One region of the Chitinophaga horti genome, then DNA from elsewhere that is predicted to be linked to it. Evidence: riboswitches for the same ligand, from Rfam matches in the RefSeq annotation. Region 1 holds a riboswitch; each other region holds the start of a gene.
What was found. A riboswitch is a leader RNA that binds a small molecule or an ion and turns the genes downstream of it on or off. The one in region 1 is predicted to bind cobalamin.
Positions count from the first base shown of each region.

Region 2: linked by a shared signal. The riboswitch ahead of MKQ68_RS20130 (TonB-dependent receptor plug domain-containing protein) and the one ahead of MKQ68_RS00835 (DUF5074 domain-containing protein) in region 1 are both predicted to bind cobalamin.
Region 3: linked by a shared signal. The riboswitch ahead of MKQ68_RS15700 (ribonucleoside-diphosphate reductase small subunit) and the one ahead of MKQ68_RS00835 (DUF5074 domain-containing protein) in region 1 are both predicted to bind cobalamin.

Region 1 covers NZ_CP107006.1:191,606-195,779, reverse strand. Annotated here, with positions in the region: gene MKQ68_RS00845 (NADPH-dependent FMN reductase) at 13-582, shown strand; gene MKQ68_RS00840 (PepSY-associated TM helix domain-containing protein) at 700-1,860, opposite strand; cobalamin riboswitch at 2,033-2,248, shown strand; gene MKQ68_RS00835 (DUF5074 domain-containing protein) at 2,426-3,739, shown strand.
Region 2 covers NZ_CP107006.1:4,997,386-5,001,559, forward strand. Annotated here, with positions in the region: gene MKQ68_RS20120 (trans-sulfuration enzyme family protein) at 1-413, opposite strand, end outside; gene MKQ68_RS20125 (APC family permease) at 509-1,837, opposite strand; cobalamin riboswitch at 1,914-2,128, shown strand; gene MKQ68_RS20130 (TonB-dependent receptor plug domain-containing protein) at 2,234-4,129, shown strand; gene MKQ68_RS20135 (DUF6580 family putative transport protein) at 4,144-4,174, shown strand, end outside.
Region 3 covers NZ_CP107006.1:3,895,252-3,899,425, forward strand. Annotated here, with positions in the region: gene leuC (3-isopropylmalate dehydratase large subunit) at 1-268, opposite strand, end outside; gene MKQ68_RS15695 (hypothetical protein) at 451-2,004, shown strand; cobalamin riboswitch at 2,228-2,440, shown strand; gene MKQ68_RS15700 (ribonucleoside-diphosphate reductase small subunit) at 2,561-3,532, shown strand; gene MKQ68_RS15705 (ribonucleoside-diphosphate reductase subunit alpha) at 3,594-4,174, shown strand, end outside.

The DNA of each region.
Region 1 (4,174 bases):
TAAAATCTACTTATGCTCAATCTGAAAATTATTGTAACGAGTACACGACCTGGCCGTAAGGGCATCATATTTGGCAACTGGCTGACCGAAGTGGCGAAACAATTGCCCCAGTTTAACGTGGAGTTGCTGGACCTGGCAGAGATCAATCTGCCAATGATGAACGAGGCGAATCACCCGGCAATGCGTAAGTACGAACATCAGCATACACGCAACTGGAGCGCCAAAATCGAAGACGCCGATGCGTTTGTATTCATTACTCCCGAATATAACTTTGGTTTCACCGCTGCATTTAAGAATGCGGTAGATTACCTGCACTTCGAATGGAAACATAAACCGGCAGCGATTTTCAGCTATGGCGGCATTTCCGCAGGCACCCGTGCGCAACAGGCGGTTCGACTGGTATTGTCGTCGCTTAGCGTAACGGTGGTGAACGAGGCGGTAACCATCCCGATGTTTACGCAGTACTTCGACGAGGAATTAAACTTTCAACCGACGGAGCAGATTGAACGCACCACCGCTCAGATGTTGCAGGCGCTTGTTAAATGGGGCAATGTGCTGAAGGCAGGAAGATCGGAGGAATAGTATAACGATAGGCGCTGAAACGCAACTTAAAGTTGTGCGCACCGCTTAAACGATCATAGGGCATCATGAGGTGCCCAAATAAAAGGGCTGACCATTACTTCGGGTCAGCCCTTTTATTTATGCTTTTGCCAGCTGCGGTACGGTACGGGCAGCCGGTTTCTTTTTCGTTTTATATTTTCTACCCCACCAGATGTAGATGCCGGTAATGGGCATACTCGCGCAGATAAGGCTGGCCAGGAACATCAGTATTTTACCTGGCAACCCCAGGATCGCTCCCACATGAATGTCGTAGTTCATACGACGCAACTTATCTGCAAAACTGCTCGAGGCGTACTCACCATCAAATACACCGCCGCGTGGTACGGGCTTTAGTGTGTATTGATCATAGGTATACACATCCTGCTTATAATAAGTACCAGGGCGGTGATTGATGCCGGCCGACAATGTAGCCGAATCGTTCAGCGGGGGCGAAAAGAAGATGCCTTCGTCTTTTGTAGACTTGGCGACCAATCCTTCGAACAGTACATCCAGTGGCTGCGCAATTTTTGTGGAAGCCAGTGATTTATCCGAAGTGAATATCCGGTCTTCTATCTGTTTACCGCCGGAAGTAGCATAGTACAAAGCGTTGCTGAACCACGCGTAGCCCCATACGAGGCCGGTTAAAGCCAGCACCAGCCCGATTGCCATCATATAAAAACCCAGAACATTGTGCAGGTCATAGTTGAGGCGGCGCCACTGGGCTTTCCATTTGATAGAGAAACGCTGTTTGGCGGCGCTTTTGTTTTTGGGCCACCAAAGCACCAGCCCGGAGATGAGCATGATCACAAATACAAGGGTGGCACCGGCTACGATCTGCTGGCCAATTTCTATCGGCAACAGCAGGTTATAGTGAAGATGCACCATGGTATGAAAGAAATCCTCATCCTCGTTCCACACCTTTTTTACCTCGCCGGTGTACGGATCGATGAATACCTGGTAGTAGTACTCCACCGGCTCCGAACCATAAAACATCACCGAGGCGCTTTTATCGCGGCCCAGGTAAGTAATGAAGTTGGGTTGTTTACCGGGCACATGCGGTGCGGCAATTTCCATGAGCTTTGAGGGAGGAAGCAGTTTGGCGTTTTCCTGCGTTTTAGACGTGAGGTACGGAAAAACGGAGTGTTTAATCTCCTGTTCAAAGGCCAGTATACAGCCACTGAGGGCCACTACGAACACCACCAGTCCGGATACAAGCCCGAGCCAGAGGTGAATTTTTCCAATAACTTTTTTAACGCTCATAATGAGAACCGGTATACTGTGTTCAAATGGTAAGTGGCGGTTCACCGTGGCCGCACCCGTAAGTAGTCGTACCTGGCAAAGGTCACTCGTAAAAAGCTGGAGCATCGATCAAATCGGGAAAACGACTTACGCAAAACGGAAAAATATACATGCTGTCGCCGGTTTTTTCCTTAGGTTTGCAGCCGCATTTGGTTGTTGCTCCCTTTCAGGGAGTTACATTAAAAGGGAATCCGGTGTAAAACCGGAGCTATCCCCGTAGCTGTAATCCTGCCCCGTTGCCTAACGGGTGCGTTTTTCCAACACACCACAGCCACTGTTCCAGCAGGAATGGGAAGGCGGTTTGGAAAAGCAGGAGAGCCAGAAGACCTGCCAGCTTGCCTCATCATTCGACGTTTTCGGGAGAAAAGCAATGAATGTACGCGTCCGACAGCGGGCTGCCTATGTTTTCATTTTCGTTTCCCGGTTTGCCCGGATCTATTCCGGACGAGCCTGGTATGCCAAAGGAGCTATGCCTTTGCCTGATACCCGTTTGCGTTGTCATAAACAGGAAAAACAAATACCTTATATGAAACAAAAACTACACCTTGCCTTTGCCTTCGCGGCTTTTGCCTTATTGGCTTCCTGCCAGAAAGAAGACGCACCTGTACCTGCACCAACCGTGGATGCGGGCGAAATTGCCGAACGTGTGATCGTGGGCGAAACCATCGAATTTAAGCCCATCACCCAAATTAACGGCGACTGGAGCAAACTGACTTACAGCTGGACCGTAAACGGACAGGCACAAACCGTTACCGAAAACAAATTCTCCTTTACACCCGAAGCCCGTGGCGCTTACCACATTGTATTTAAGGCCGACAACCAGGGCAAAATTGACTCAGCCGTATACGACTTCACCGTTGCAGGCGCTTATGAAGACGGCTTTTTCCTCGTTAACGAAGGATGGTTTGGACATGAAGCGGGCAGCGTAACTTACTACCCTTTTGGTGCCGATACCGTACAAACCTGGGTAAACAAGCTGGCGAACGCCGGTAAAGAGCTGGGCACTACGACCCAGTACGGCCATCTTCACAATGGCAAGATGTACCTGATCTCCAAACAGGGGTACCAGGGCGCCAGCAACCTGGTTGTAGCCGATGAATTCAGCCTGAAAGAGATGGCTAACATCGCCGACCTTCCATCAGATGGCCGCGCCTTTGCAGGTGTTGATGCATCGAGAGGTTTGATGACTGCCAATAGCGGCGTGTATCGTTTTGACCTTACGACGAATACACTCGGCACTACCGTTGCAGGCGTTACCGGTCAAACCGGCGACATCTTTGTTAACGGCAATTACATCTACCTGATCAGCTCTACCCAGGGCCTTGTAATCCTGAACGCGGCAGACTACTCTATCGTCAAAACCATCGCCGGGATGACCATCGGTTTTGTGAAGTCGAACGATGGCAAGGTTTGGGCAGCAGGTGGCACGAAATTACTCAGCATCAACCCTACTACTTTAGACACTGCCAGCGTAGCGTTACCCTTTACTGCTTTCGCCTCCTGGGGCGCCTGGCAGAAGGGCTCTATCACCTACTCGCCTGATCACAATGCGATCTTTATCGTAAAACAACGTGCATGGGGTTCTGACGGTAATGAAATCTTTAAGTACACCGTAGGCGGCGCCGCTCCGGCTACGTTTGTTACTTACACCGGCAAAATGCTTTACCGCGCTATCGGCTACAGCACGCATCTGAAGCAACTGGTAGCGACTACCATTACAGGCTTTGGTCAGAACGCGCAGTATAACGATTTGCTGTTCGTTGACCCGGTAACTGCCGCTACGGTAAAAACGGTAACGTACACAGGTTTCTACTTCCCTGCGATGCCACTGTTCCACTAAGTTGTTCGCATATAAAAAAGAAGGAGGGGCAGAAGTCCCTCCTTTTTTTCACACTAATTGTTATTGTTAACCGTTTAGCTGTTCAAATTCTATTGAACATCTTCAACCTTGAGTGAGCCTACTGATGACAAATTTGCTTGGTGAGCGCATCACCGGCATGTAAACACGGCAAAAAACAGTCGGTAAAACAATTCTTACAGGACATGGTAACGCAATCAATCACCCAAGCCGGGTGTAAAAAACATCATGCGGGATAAGATGGCTGTGCCTGGGAACAACTGGCAACGACCATTGGAACATACTAAGGACGGACAAATGCTGAAGAAATTCGAAAGGGTGGAACAGTTAATGTTTACAATGCCGTTAGTACCATTAACGAACTAAAATTATCACAACACTACAACTAAAAAAAACTTTTTTGTGCTGATAAAATGC
Region 2 (4,174 bases), 1.5 Mb from region 1:
GCCGCAAAGTTGGCCGTATTGGTACCGTCGACATACGTAGTGGAAACGCCGAAGCGTGGCAGGATGACGTCGAACATACGGGCGGCCCAACTGTACGGGTCGCGCACTGACACGATGTGGTCGCCTTGTTTTACCTGTGACAGTACAGCGGCGAAGATAGCCGCGGCACCGCTGCCGAAAACGAGGGCTGCTTCTGCGCCGTCAAGGGCGGCCAGCTTTTTTTGCAGGATAGTGAGTGTGGGGTTGTTACCGCGAGAATAGAGGAAGCCTTTGTATTCATCCAGCATCAGCTCGCGCATTTCGCTCACCTTATCGAAAGCAAAATTGCTGCTCTGTACGATTGGCGGCGCAACGGCGTTAAAATACTGCTCTCTGTCTTCTCCCAGTTCATTCAAAATAAAGGATACGTCCATTTCGACAAGTTGTTTTTAGTTTCTTTCAAGCCCATTTTACAAACATATAGCGTTTCTCCGTTTCCGGCGTCATGGAATTTACCAAATACTGATACTTATGCGCCTTTGCGGTTTACCCGCTTCATCAGCAGGTACAACGGCAATCCGGCTACAAACAGGCTCAGTCCGATAGAGGCTGCTTTCCAATCCTGGATAAATATGTTTACTGTAACGAACAGGTATACTACCACAAACAGTAGCGTGAGGTAGGGATATAATTTCATTTTATAAATACCAGTACCATCGAGGTGCCGGGTTTTCTTCCGGAGGATAAACAGGCTAGCCGCCGCGGAGGCCAGTCCGATCGTATCGAACAACATCACATAGTTGAGGATCTTATCAAACGTGCCTACAAAAAACAGCACGAGCAAAATGACCGCTACAAACACCGACAGTGCCACTTCCTGTACCTGCGTTTTACTGTTCACCCGCTTCAGCACCGGCGGCAGTATACCATCTTCCGCCATCGCGTAATACATGCGTGGATTGGAGATCAGGTTTACGTTCGCGTAGCCCAGTACGGAAATGAAAAGCAATAGCGAGATCGTTTTAAAGCCGTACGGACCAAAGAAAGCTTCCGCCATACGGGCCGCCAGCGCATTGGTGTGCTGCAATTGTTCAAACCCGATTACTTTATAATAAGCGTAGTTGATGGTGAGATACAATACTACGATGATCGCGAAACCATAAAACACACCGCGCGGCATATTACGACCGGGATCTTTTACATCAGAACCGAAGTTGATCGTTTGCTGGTAACCGCCGAACGTAAAAAACACTGGCACCAGCGCCGCGCCAAAGATATAGAGCCAGTTTTTAGGCTCCCTACTTTCCACCACCGCATTGGCATTCGACGGGTTGCCGCCGGAGAACACCGCGAGGCAAAGCAGCACCATCATCAATATTTTTAAGATCGTGAGTACATTTAAACTAGTAGCGCTCAGGCGAATGCCGAGCATATTGATCCCATATAAGACCAGTACCGCCACCACGCCGATGAGTTTATGCCCTGCGCCGTTCTGTAACGAATCGGGTAACAGCACCGGGCTGATATACTCTGCACCAATAAGGCATACCGCCGCTACAGATGCAGCGTTGGAGATGAGCAGCATCCAATTGATCATAAACCCATAAGCCGGGTGGTAACAATGTGACAACACCTTGTAAAAGCCGCCGGCTACCGGGTAGCGTGAGCCGATCTCCGCATAGGTAAGTGCACCACAGATGCTCACAATCCCCCCAATGATCCAGATAGCAAAAAACACCCTCGGGTCGTTCGTTTCGCGCGCCACGTTCACTGGTGTGCGAAAGATGCCCATGCCTATGACCAGGCTTACCACGATCATTGTAAGGTCAAAAATGCCCAGCTTTGGTTTAATGCTCATGCGTACAAGATAGTAAATGAAATTGTTGAATGTGACCACCCGGGCGGATTTTAAGGGAAAATCCACTTTTTTATGTACGTTTGCGCCTGAATACGGTTGTCTGTAATGGACATTAATAGGGAATCCGGTGCGAATCCGGAGCTATCCCCGTAGCTGTAATCCTGCTCCGGCTTTATGCCGGAACGTTTTCCGGGACTCGATTTTCTCCATTTACCACTGTCTCACATGAGGCGGGAAGGCCCTCCCGGGAAGCAGGAAAGCCAGAAGACCTGCCGCGTTTCAAATTTTCTTATCAGCGCTTTCGGGTGAAAAGCCGGGAATATGTATATACCATACTGGTATGCCCTTATTCTGTCTGTTCATTTTTCGAGAGCATAGTTTTAACATCAACCGACTATGCAAAAGAAGTTTTACGCATTTCTGTCGGGCGGGTTGCTGCTATTAATGCAGGGCGCCGCCGCACAAGACACAACACAAACCAACTTGTTGAACACCGTGGTGGTAACGGCCACCAAGTTCGCCAAGAAACAGGGCGAAACCGGCAAAGTGGTTACCGTTATTTCCCGCGAACAAATCGACCGCAGCCGCGGTAAAAGCGTGGCTCAACTGCTGAACGAGCAGGTAGGCATGGTGATCGCCGGTGCTAACTCCAACCCCGGTAAAAACAAAGAGATTTACTTCCGGGGCGCTACCACCAATTACACCACCATCCTGATCGACGGTATTCCGATTAACGATGCATCTGGGCTCACGGGCAGCAACATTGACCTGCGCTTCATCCCAACCGACCAGATCGAGCGCATTGAAATTCTGCGTGGCACACAAAGCACCATGTACGGTGCCGATGCGATTGCAGGCGTGATCAACGTAATTACCCGCAAGGGCGGCGACAAAGCCGTGAGCGTGAGCGGCGACCTTAACTGGGGTAGCAATCGTACCGTGAAAGGTACAGTAGGCGCTAACGGCCGTACCGAAAACATCGACTACAACCTGAGCTTCACCCACCTGGAAACAGATGGTATTTCCGAAGCGGAGGACACCCTCAACACCGGCAAGTTCGACCGCGACGGCTATAAGCAGGATGCATTTATGGCCAATATCGGCATACACGCCAGCGAAAAACTGACACTGCGCCCGTTCCTCATGTATTCTAAATTCAAGAGCGATTACGATGGCGGTTCCTTTACCGACGGCGGCAACAAAACCAACTCCGAGTTCCTGCATACGGGCATCAGCGGTGTATACACCCTCGATAAAGGTATGATCCAGGCGAACTACGGCTTCCAGAAAGTGAACCGTGCGGAAACAAGCTCCTTTGGTGTTTCGAATTACGACGGCCGCAACTGGATTGGCGATATCTTTGGCAACTACAATGTGACCGACTGGATGCAGGTACTGGCAGGCGTAGAGTTACGTAAATCACAACTGCTGGATACTTCGCTCTCCACCCCTAACCCGGATATGCATAACACCAGTCCTTACGCAGCACTCTTCTTCCGTAACCTGGGCGGCTTTAACCTGGAGCTGGGCGGCCGCTACACGCTGCACAATACCTACGGCAACAACTTCACCTATACCATCAACCCATCTTACCTGATCGCGGAGAAAGTGAAAGTATTTGCGACGTTGGCGACAGGCTTTAAGGCACCAACACTCACTAACCTGTACGGCCAATGGGGATCTAACCCCAACCTGGAGCCGGAAGAAGCGAGGACCTACGAAGGTGGTGCCGAAGTATCTGTATGGAACAACAAACTGGACCTGCGCGGTGTGGTGTTTAAAAGGGATATTAAGAACGTCATCTTTTATAATAACCTGGGCGAGTACGTCAACCTGAACGAGCAGAACGACAAAGGCTTTGAACTGGAGGCCACGGTTAAACCAGCGAAGTCTTTACAGATCAATGCTTATTATGCTTTCGTAGAAGGCAGCACTAACACGGTTTCCAGCACCGGTAAAGACTCTTTGTACTCCGATGTACTCGCACGCCGTCCGAAACACAGCGGTGGCATCAATATAGGTTACGAGATTTGTCCGCACCTGTTCATCAGCTCCAACGTGCGCTTTAATGGCGAGAAGAACGACCTTCGTTTCGACCCCGTTACTTACGCTTCCTCACCGGTGATGGTAAAGGAATTTACCCTGTGGGACATGTACGTGGAGTACCGTTATTCAAAAAAAGGACGTTTATACGCGAATTTTAATAATATTACAGACACGAAATACAATGAAATTTACGGGTACGGCACACTTGGCTTCAACGTGATGGCCGGCATCTCGTTTAACTTTTAAAAACACAGGCACCGATGTCACTAAAACAACTTCAGCCCCGCTTCA
Region 3 (4,174 bases), 2.6 Mb from region 1:
TATTTTTAGTCAGCATTTCCACCTGGTGGCGGCTCAATGCTTCTTTAATCGGCAAATGCTGATCGATGGTAGGTACGTTGTGGTCGGCGGTAGCCCTGGTTTTGTTCGGACGAAACACCGGGATGTTGCGTTTCCTTAGTCCGTCAAATGCCTGGGGGCTGGTAACTTCATGTATAAAATGGGTGTTGATGTAAACGGCGTCGGGATGCCCTTCCTTGCTCTTCACAACGTGGCTGTCCCAAATCTTGTCAAATAGTGTTTTTCCCATCCGTAATAAACTTTTGTTTTGTTGCGTTCCTTATTTTTGTGTTCGCCTCTGATTTTATACCTTCAAATCTAACGGCTGAACACTAAAAGGCTATGGCTAAATTTGCGTCTTTTACGATCCGCAAAGCAGGTTAAATTCACCTAAATTATTGAAAAACAGTACGATATAACCATAAATCAACGATGCCCAACAGTATTAACGATGCGCTTTTCATATTAATAAAAACCTTAACAAAAGCTGAAAAGCGGAATTTTCAGCTGGCTTTTAATAAAAACAACGATAAAGAGGACGTGCTTTTTATCCAGCTGTTCAACGTAATGGACAGGATGAAGGAGTACGATGAGGAGGTGATCCTGAAAAAAGTACCCGACATCAAGAAACAGCAGCTGTCCAACGTTAAAGCCCATCTGTATAAACACCTGCTCACCACCCTGCGGCTGCTTTACAAGCAAAAGGACCCGCTGATAGAGCTGCGGGAACAGCTGGACTATGCCCGTGTACTGTACAACAAAGGCCTTTACACCCAGAGCCTGAAACTGTTGGCTAAGGCCAAGACTAGTGCCCGGGAGCAGGAGGAAGTGATGCTTTGCTATGAAATTATCGAATTTGAGAAGCTGATCGAATCGCGGCACATCACCCGCAGCCTGGAGAACCGGGCGGAAGAGTTAAGTGTGGAATCGCAGGACATCAATGCCCACCTGAATCATGTGAGTAAGTTATCCACCCTCAGCCTGCGGATGTATGGCCTGTACCTGAAACTGGGTCATGCGCGGGACGAGAAGGATGTGCTGATGATGAAAAGTTTCTTCGAGACGAACCTGCCCGGCAGGCAGTTGCCGAATATGAGTTTTTATGAGAAGATCTACATGTACCAGGCACATTGCTGGTACTACTACATATTACAGGACTTTGCCATGTACTACCGGTATACCCAGAAGTGGGTTGATCTTTTCACCGAGTACCCATCCCTGTTAAAAACCGACCAGGACATGTACGTGAAGGCGATGCACAACCTGCTGACCGCCCACTTTTACACCATGAACCATGGGAAATTTGCAGAGGCGCTGGCAGCATTTGAGTCGTACATCGACGAACACCAGGACAGCTTTAACGAAAACACCCGCACCTCCTCCTTCGTGTACCGCTATACCTCACGGTTGAACCGCCACTTCCTGGAGGGTACCTTCACCGAGGGATTGGCGATGGTGCCCGAGCTGGAAACGCAGATCGCCGAGCATCAGCTGACCGTTGACCAGCACCGCGTGCTCGTTTTTTATTATAAGATCGCCTGTTTGTATTTCGGCAGTGGGGATAACAACAACGCCATTGTTTACCTGAATAAGATCATTCATTTAAGGATAGGCAATTTGCGGGCTGACATCCAGTGTTTCGCGCGTATCCTTCACCTGATCGCCCACTACGAGCTGGAAAATTACAGCCTGGTGGAATACCTCATCAAGTCTGTTTATCACTTCATTGCGAAAAACAAAGACTTAAGCAGTGTGATGGAAGAAATATTAAAGTTTTTGCGCAAGAATATGTATGCGCACCCCAAAGCGTTGAGCGAAGCGTTTAAAGATCTGAAGCAAAAGCTGGTAACCATCTCCCAGAACCCATATGAAAAACGTTCGTTCCTTTACCTGGATATTATTTCCTGGCTGGAGAGTAAAATCGAGGGAATCCCGGTACAGGACATCATCCGCAGGAAATTCATCAACAAGGAAAAAAGAATATAAAAGTGTAAAACGCTGATGATCAGCCACAGATTTGATCACTAATTTTCGTGTATACAACTCCACACTTTTTGATAAAAAAACATGTGTATTGCATGTTAAAAAAAGTGCCAGAAAACGTCTTTCGTTCACCACAGGGAGTCTTATAAAAAGTACGATTGTTTTTCCACACCTGTTAGCAACTTTTGGGATTAACCCATGTAGCACTTCTTACATTTGCAACAGTTCTTGACATTGTTGTTTTGGTTTATGCCGACCACTTCGGCATGATTAATAGGGAATCGTGTGAGATTCACGAGCAGACGCGCTACTGTGATTCCCCGGCCCGTGCAGTAAACGGTTCAGATTTACTTCCACTCCCCCTTGCCACTGTGTAGAACACGGGAAGGCCGGAAGTAAATGGGAAAGCCAGGAAACCTGCCAAACCAACAGATTTGTCAAAGCCTTCGCGTAATAAGGTATTGGCGAAAGTAACCTCCACCGGTGACTGCCGGAAAAGTTATCTGCCGTCGTATCGACTTAGTTATCGCACATTACAGACCATATAAAACACTGATTGATGAACAATGAGAATGAAATCCTTTTAAAGGAGAACAAGGACAGGTTTGTGCTGCTACCAATTAATTATCCCAAAGTGTGGGAAATGTATAAAAGGCATGAAGCCAGCTTTTGGACGGCCGAGGAAATTGACCTCAGCGGCGACCTGAAAGACTGGGCGGCTCTTAACGATGGTGAGCGCCACTTCATCAGCCACGTACTGGCTTTCTTTGCTGCGAGCGACGGGATTGTGAACGAGAACCTGGCAGTAAACTTCATGAGCGAAGTACAAATTCCGGAAGCACGTTGCTTCTACGGTTTCCAGATCATGATGGAAAACATCCACTCTGAAACCTATGCCCTGCTGATCGATACTTATGTAAAGGATCCGGTAGAAAAAGATCGCCTGTTCCACGCTATTGAAACCGTTCCTGCCGTTAAAAAGAAAGCAGAATGGGCATTGCGCTGGATCGAGAATGGCACTTTTGCAGAAAGACTGGTAGCCTTTGCTGCCGTAGAAGGTATCTTCTTCAGCGGTTCCTTCTGCTCTATTTTCTGGTTGAAAAAACGCGGCCTCATGCCAGGCCTGACCTTCTCCAACGAGTTGATCAGCCGCGACGAAGGTCTGCATTGCGAATTTGCCTGCCTGCTCTTTAGCATGCTGGAAGGTAAGATCAGCGAAAAACAGATCCAGGAAATCATTGGCGACGCTGTTGCAATCGAAAAAGAATTTATCACAGAAGCACTGCCGGTTGCACTGATCGGTATGAACGCAGAACTGATGAAACAATATATCGAGTTCGTAGCCGACAGGTGGCTGAGCGAACTGGGCGCCGCTAAAATGTTTAACACCGCGAATCCGTTCGACTTCATGGAAATGATTTCCCTGCAGGGTAAAACGAATTTCTTCGAAAAACGTGTAGGCGATTATCAGAAAGCGGGTGTAATGGGCGGCAAAGATTCCCAGACATTCAGCCTTGACGAAGACTTCTAGGACATATATCACCGGATACATCAAACAAGACTACTATTAACCACCCAATAAATTCGAGCAAATGTTTGTTATAAAAAGAGACGGTAAAAAAGAGACCGTAAAATTTGACAAAATCACTGCACGCGTAGAGAAGCTTTGCTACGGCCTGGCGCCGGAGTACGTTGATTCTATCGACGTGGCAAAGAAAGTGATCCAGGGTTTATACGATGGCGTAACCACCAGTGAACTCGACAACCTTGCTGCTGAAACAGCTGCATCGCTCACCACCAAACACCCAGACTATGCACTGCTGGCTTCCCGCATCGCGGTGAGCAACCTGCATAAAAATACCATCAAGTCATTCTCGAAGACGGTAAAAAATCTTTACGAATACCTTGATCCTAAAACCGGTAAATCTGCCGCACTCATCGCGGACGACGTATACGAAATCATCAGGAAGAATGCGGAGATCCTCGACTCCACGATCATTTATGACCGTGACTTCGGTTTCGATTACTTCGGTTTTAAAACACTGGAGCGCTCTTACCTGTTGAAAATTGATGGCAAGATCGCAGAACGCCCGCAGCACATGTTTATGCGTGTAGCCGTTGGTATTCACAAAGAGGATATCGAATCTGCCATCAAAACTTATCACCTGATGAG